DNA from 2 places in the Heyndrickxia sp. FSL K6-6286 genome. Region 1 is predicted to be linked to the other one. Evidence: riboswitches for the same ligand, from Rfam matches in the RefSeq annotation. Region 1 holds a riboswitch; the other holds the start of a gene.

Region 1 (3,376 bases):
GTTCAATTCAATTTTGTACGTCCAAACTAAGATTTTAAAATTTAGATTAGGATATATTTCATTGAAGATAAAAAGAGTCATTTTCCAATTAAGAAGAATGACTTTTATTTAAAACTTATTCAAATAAAAAAGAAATCAATGTTATTAAGATAGAGAATCCTAATATGGTACCTACAACAAATGTATGAAATTTACGTCTCATTACTATAATGGCAATATACTCACGAATCATTGCATTTGGCCAGTAATAAAATGCCGTTTTAGAACCGATACCTTGACTATTTAGACCAGCTTTTTTTGCATATAAGCTAGCTCGGAACAGATGAAAATTGTTCGTCGTAAAGATACTATTATATTCATTTCCTTTTAAAGAATCCATGAGGTGTTTTGAAAAAAGCATATTCTGAAAAGTATTCACAGAATGAACTTCTGTCAGAGTATCTTCTATAGGAATTCCATTGTTTACGGCATAAATTTGCATCGCTTCTGCTTCGGGGAGGTTTTCATCAGGTCCTTGTCCACCTGAAAAAACTAATTTTGGTGGTAGAGTTACCGCCTTTTGTTTCCAATAAAATTCAATCGCTTTATTTATTCTACTTGCTAATAGTGGTGGAACCCTATCATTAATTAAACCACTGCCTAAAACAATAATAAAATCTTGATTGTATTTTGGCCTATTAAACTGGTTTAACATATAAGCGGTCAAAAAATTAGTTAAATGTAAAAAGAAATAAATGACAATTAATGAAGCTCCTGCATATAGAGGTTGCAAACTAGTCGATAATAAACGCTCAGGATTTATGATTTGGTTTATAAATAATATTAATAGAAAGATACCTAAAAATAATGTTAACGCATTTGAAAATCGTCTCCCCTCTTTTTTCATTAATACCCTTGCATTTAAAAATAATGCAACACTTAGAGCAAAAAAACCAAATGTTGCTATAAATAGTAAAATAGCAAATGGGAATAATGCAAAGATCATAAGGAGTTTATTACCAGTACTGTATCCTAAAATACAACAAAAAATAAGTAATGAACAAAAAAACAGGTTAAACCAAAAACCATTTATCACTCTTCTTGGATCTGATAAATAAGAACTTATAAATGTAACAAACAATAAAAGGGTAATAATTCCAATTGTTAATAGCATTGTAGACCTCAAATTTCCAAAAATAGTTTTTCGATTCATTATACATGAAAGTTATATTAGTTTTCACCTTTTTATTCATTTTATGGAATTTAAAAGGCTAGATTTTAATCAGAAATCATAAGTTGAAACAAAAAGGAGATACTATTTTATTATTCCTAAGAAAGGAGCAATTTACTATGACTAAAAAATATAATCAAGGTAGTCACAATCAAAATTCCCCCCATTTACATGGACAAACTCCAACTAGTGGAGATAATAGCAAAGGAAATAAAAGAAATAAGGATCAGAGCACGAAAACAGAATAAATTAAAATCAAACAAACCGATTTTTTTAACCGGTTTGTTTGATTTTTTACTTGGCTTTCCATACATCTTATAGCTTAAATTAATCACAATTGAGTAAAAAACCTCGAATAAACATTGTTGACAAATCGGATTAATATGCTTTAATCTGTAATTACATAAATACTTATCAAGAGAGGTGGAGGGACTGGCCCTATGAAACCTCAGCAGCAGATTCTTTTTTGAATTCTGTGCTAAATCCTGCAAGCAAATTGCTTGAAAGATAAGTTGAGGTTTATACAGTTGATCATTCCTCTTCTTATCCAATTAAAAGAAACTAACATAAGAGAGGAAATGAAAATGGAAAGATTGTTAAATGAAACAATAGAAAGTCGTCGAAACGATTTAATTAATAAGTTAATTGAAAATGGACAATACAAAAAAGATGGAAAGCATCTTTTTGAATTATCTTTATTAGATTTGGAATATGAGTATTATAAAATTACATCTAAAAATCATCCACATAGTGGAATAGACTCTATTCGATGGATTAATTTTAAATAAATAATTAATAGCCTCTTTAATTTTAAAAGGGGCTTTTTTATTTAGGCCATATTTTCAAACCTTCTTACTATTCAACTCATATCTTAACTGAAAAAGTAAGTTGAAGTTTGGCAAACCTCATAAGAACACTGAACTCTTTATTTGGTGTAAAAGCCAGAGATAATACAAAAACAACAAACGACACAAAAACAGGGTGTAGTTTTCATATTAGGGATTACTCATGCTTAAAATTTTCCATTTTCAATTCCAATTCAAAATTTCGTTTTATTACACTTCCTTTGTTTATTTCACTATATATCAATATCCGTACTCATCTACTAATTCTATTGGCCTATATACATGTACTTTCCATTTATTATACAATTCAGTTGGAATAATTAGGATGAAAAGGATGTCATGATAAAATATGGAAAGGTGAAACGATGCAGAAAAAAGAATTTTTTGACTCTAGGGCAAGAATGATTGGCTTTTCAATTTTAACTATAACATTGACACTTGTATTTGGTAGTATCACCCTTGCTATGCTTTTCGGGTCAATTACTTTGGAATTTCCAATGTTCATTCTCTCTCTCATATTAACTATAGTTCTTATACCTGTGTCCATCGTACTACTAAAAAAGGCGACAACAAACGAACCTTCCGTTGTCATTAGTACAGAAGGCATTATGATTAATGGATACATTCCTAAAATTGGATTTATCCCATGGGAAGATATCGATGGATGTATTCCATATCAAATCAATAAACAGGCAATGTTAGGTTTTATATTATTTGATGAAGATAAATACGTGAATAAATTCACGGGTATGAACAAAAAGCTTTTAGAAGCAAATAAAAGCATGGGTTACCCTGCCATAAATGTTTCCATTAATAACTTGAAGGATAAAGAAGGTTTTTTTGAAGCACTTGCTGAACAAAATATAGGTTTTTATCTTGAAGATGAACGACAAGCGTAAATACAAACAGCACCAGTATGGTTTAGTGGTGCTGTTTTTCTTGAACCTCATATTCTATAAGATTGTCGTGCATATACAACAGACTATCAATTTATATATAAATAAACTCATCAATTAGAATTAGCTACACTCTTCGTAGCTACTTTTCCCAGATCTATTGGGGTAAAAAGTGTTTATAAAACGATATTTTAATTTATAAATTTATCTCTTCTTTTTTAACTTAAATGGAAGCAATAATAATATAAACAAAATCAAGGCGGCCGCTTCTAAAGATAGAATATAATATGGATAGGGGCCAAAATAATCTAATAAGGAACCATTTATTGGTTTATATGATAGAAACATATAATTTCCACGAGTGATTTTATTTAAAAAATAGGCAATTCCTGCACATCCATTCAAAAAGAAAAACGAGCTCACCA
Region 2 (3,376 bases), 1.5 Mb from region 1:
CGGCTTCACAGAAGCTTTTATCAGCTTGCCTTCTTTATAAATCTCCGCAATATGTTTATATCTTTGACCTTGATGCTCTTTTTCTTCTATTTGTTGCTGGGAAATCGAAGTGATTCCTTCAATTTTCACTTCAGACCAGCATGGCTGTTCACCAAATACAAGTTGACTTAATATCATTAATTTACAAAAGGCATCTTTTCCACTAATATCATTCGTCGGGTCAGCCTCCGCATAGCCTTTTTGCTGTGCTAAATGAAGAGCTGCCTCGAATGACAACTTGTTCTCTCTCATTTTTGTCAAAATAAAATTTGAGGTGCCATTTAGTATCCCTTGAACCTTTGTAATTCGATTAACTTGCAGCAATCGTTGGATGGTTCTTATAATTGGAACCCCACCAGCCGTTGTTGCTTCAAATGCAAGTTTTACATTCCGTTGCTTTGCTTTATGAATTAATTCCTGCCCATATTTTGCAAACATGACCTTATTAGCTGTAATCACATGGATGCCCTTATCAATTGCCTGCTTCAAATACGTGTAACCTGGTTCCTCTCCTACAATCGCTTCAAAAACTACATCCAAATCACGTATATTAAGAATCTCTTCGAAATCTGTTGTGACAAGTATATTCGACTCAATGTGTCTCTTTTTATTTTTATCCCGAATCAATACCGCAACAATTTCCACCCTTACTCCCAGCAGTTCATTAAGCTGCTGTTGATGGGAGTGAATTGCAGTATAGACACCTTCACCAACCGTTCCAAAACCTAAAAGCGCTGCCTTTATGACTGACATTAAGAAATCCCCCTTATTCGCCTGACCGACTGTGCAAAAATTTACTATTTCTATACTGTGACACTTGTTGCTTTTACAATCGCTTGATCTAAATCTGCTGTTAAATCCTCTACTGCTTCCAAGCCGACCGAAAGGCGAATCAGTTCCTCTGTTACACCTGTTAGTTTAAGATCCTCTGCATTAAGCTGTTGATGGGTAGTAGATGCAGGATGGATAATTAAAGATTTTGCATCCCCCACATTTGCAACATGAGACCATAATTTTATCTCATCGATGACTTTTCTTCCTACTTCCCGACCACCTTTAATCCCAAAGTTGACAATGGAACCAAATCCACCTTTGAAATATTTAGTTGCAAGCTCATATGATGGATGTTCCTCTAGTCCTGTATAATTAACCCAAGCAACGGCAGGATGATCTTGTAAAAATTGGGCAATCTTCAATGCATTTTCATTATGCTTTTGTACACGTAGATGCAATGTTTCAAGACCTTGTAATAATAAGAATGCACTATCAGGACTTAAGCTAGCACCGAAATCACGCAATAACTGCACACGAAGTTTTGTGGCAAATGCTGCTTGAGGCACATCAATGCCATATCGAAGGCCATGATAACTTTCATCCGGCTCTTTAAAATAAGGGAATTTATCACTATTCCAATCAAATTTACCTCCATCAATCACGACACCGCCGATTGTCGTACCATGTCCGCCAATCCATTTAGTAGCGGAATGAACAACAATATCAGCACCCCATTTTATTGGATTAGATAGATATGGTGTTCCGAAGGTATTATCTATGATCAACGGAATTCCATTTTCATGGGCAACATTTGCTACTGCCTCAACATCTAAAACATGTAGGCTTGGATTGCCAATAATTTCTGCAAAAAGAGCTTTCGTTTTTGGTGTGATTGCTTCCCGAAAATTTTCCGGATCAGTTGCATCAACAAATTTCACTTGAATCCCATATCTAGGAAGCGTCGTTGCAAAGAGATTAAAAGTCCCGCCATAAAGATTTCCAGCAGCGATAATTTCATCTCCTGCACTAGCAATATTTAAAATAGAAAAAGCAATGGCGGCCATCCCTGATGAAAGTGCAACAGCTGCTGTTCCCCCTTCCAAAAGGGCAATACGCTGCTCAAATACATCAACCGTTGGATTGCCAATTCTTGTATAAATATAGCCAGGTTGTTCAAGGGCAAATAACCCTTGGGCATGATCTGTATCTTTAAAAACATAGGATGTCGTCTTATAAACAGGAACAGCCCGTGAACCTGTCGTTGGATCAGGCTCCTGTCCCCCATGAAGTAATAACGTTTCTGGTTGATAGTTTTCATTTGTCATTTTGAATTCCTCCTAGATCTTTTTATTATTCAGGTGAGGCTAAATAACATTCAATGGCTAATAACATTAAGCCGCTTAAACTAGGTAAGGTTCATTGAGTAATTCCTCTGTTGTGGGATTTGAGAAGTATGGAATGAGGGGAAACAAAAAACCCTCTTCATAAGAAGAGGGCTTATTATATCAGTTCCTCCCCTTATCTTTCAGATCTAATTGATCTGTAGGAATTAGCACCTTTTCAAGCACGAATGCTTGAAGGTTGCCGGGCTTCAAAGGGCCTAGTCCCTCCGCCGCTCACGATAAGAGTGATTATTAAATTTAGAAAATTTTAAATTGCTCTTGTTTTGCATTATAAAAGATGGATGAATAGTTCGTCAACCTTTTTTCTATTAAAAAAACTTTTTAGTGGATATTTCTTTCATCCCTTTAAAACAGCCGCTAAGTGAAAAGGCATGACTTTTTATCAAAGTAGCAAACGATACTAAACTTGATACCAATCTTATAATGCGGCTTCTATCGCACGCTTAAATTGCTTAATAATATCTGCTGAATCTTCTATTCCTACCGAAATGCGAATAACCCACTGATTGATTCCTATGCTTTCTTGCTCCTCTAAAGTAAGACTACGATGAGATGTTCCAAACGGATAGGATACAGTTGTTTCCACTCCTGCTAATGTAGGAACAAGTTTTACCCAGCCTAAAGAGGAAAAAAACTGATGAATATCTACAGCTTCTCCTAATTCAATTGTAACTATCGCACCATTTCCCTTAGTTGATAGATTTTCTGGATAGTAAACTTTTTTTACATTGGAATGATTCGTTAGGCTTTCTGCTAACAGTTGAGCATTAGTTGCTTGGCGCTCCATTCTTAATGCAAGTGTTTTTAACCCTCTACTAGTAAGCCATGCTTCAAAGGGACTTAAATTTGTACCCAAATTAACTACCTTTTGTCTTGCTTTTGCCATCAATGCTTCTGCTCCAACAACTACGCCAGCGGTTACATCACTGTGCCCACCTATATATTTCGTTGCGCTATGAGCCACAATATCCACTCCGTCCTTAAAAGGCTGCAATAAATATGGAGTTGCGAATGTATTATCTACCATTGTGCAAAGCTGAAATTCCTTTGCGATTCGAACCAATTCAGTCACGTTTTCTATCCGTAAAAATGGGTTGGTTACTGTTTCGGAATAAAGAAGCTTTGTATTTGATCGAATCGCCTTTCGAATCATTGAAGCA

What was found. A riboswitch is a leader RNA that binds a small molecule or an ion and turns the genes downstream of it on or off. The one in region 1 is predicted to bind S-adenosylmethionine.
Region 2: another riboswitch for S-adenosylmethionine. It lies ahead of MHI39_RS06220 (O-acetylhomoserine aminocarboxypropyltransferase/cysteine synthase family protein); the one in region 1 lies ahead of MHI39_RS13655 (Fur-regulated basic protein FbpA).

What each region holds. Positions count from the first base shown of each region.
Region 1 covers NZ_CP152029.1:2,705,377-2,708,752, forward strand. Annotated here, with positions in the region: gene MHI39_RS13645 (YdcF family protein) at 116-1,153, opposite strand; gene MHI39_RS13650 (hypothetical protein) at 1,330-1,458, shown strand; SAM riboswitch class I at 1,619-1,724, shown strand; gene MHI39_RS13655 (Fur-regulated basic protein FbpA) at 1,795-1,998, shown strand; gene MHI39_RS13660 (STM3941 family protein) at 2,421-2,954, shown strand; gene MHI39_RS13665 (TIGR02206 family membrane protein) at 3,156-3,376, opposite strand, start outside.
Region 2 covers NZ_CP152029.1:1,250,942-1,254,317, reverse strand. Annotated here, with positions in the region: gene MHI39_RS06225 (homoserine dehydrogenase) at 1-792, opposite strand, end outside; gene MHI39_RS06220 (O-acetylhomoserine aminocarboxypropyltransferase/cysteine synthase family protein) at 843-2,138, opposite strand; SAM riboswitch class I at 2,329-2,441, opposite strand; gene MHI39_RS06215 (aminotransferase class I/II-fold pyridoxal phosphate-dependent enzyme) at 2,635-3,376, opposite strand, start outside.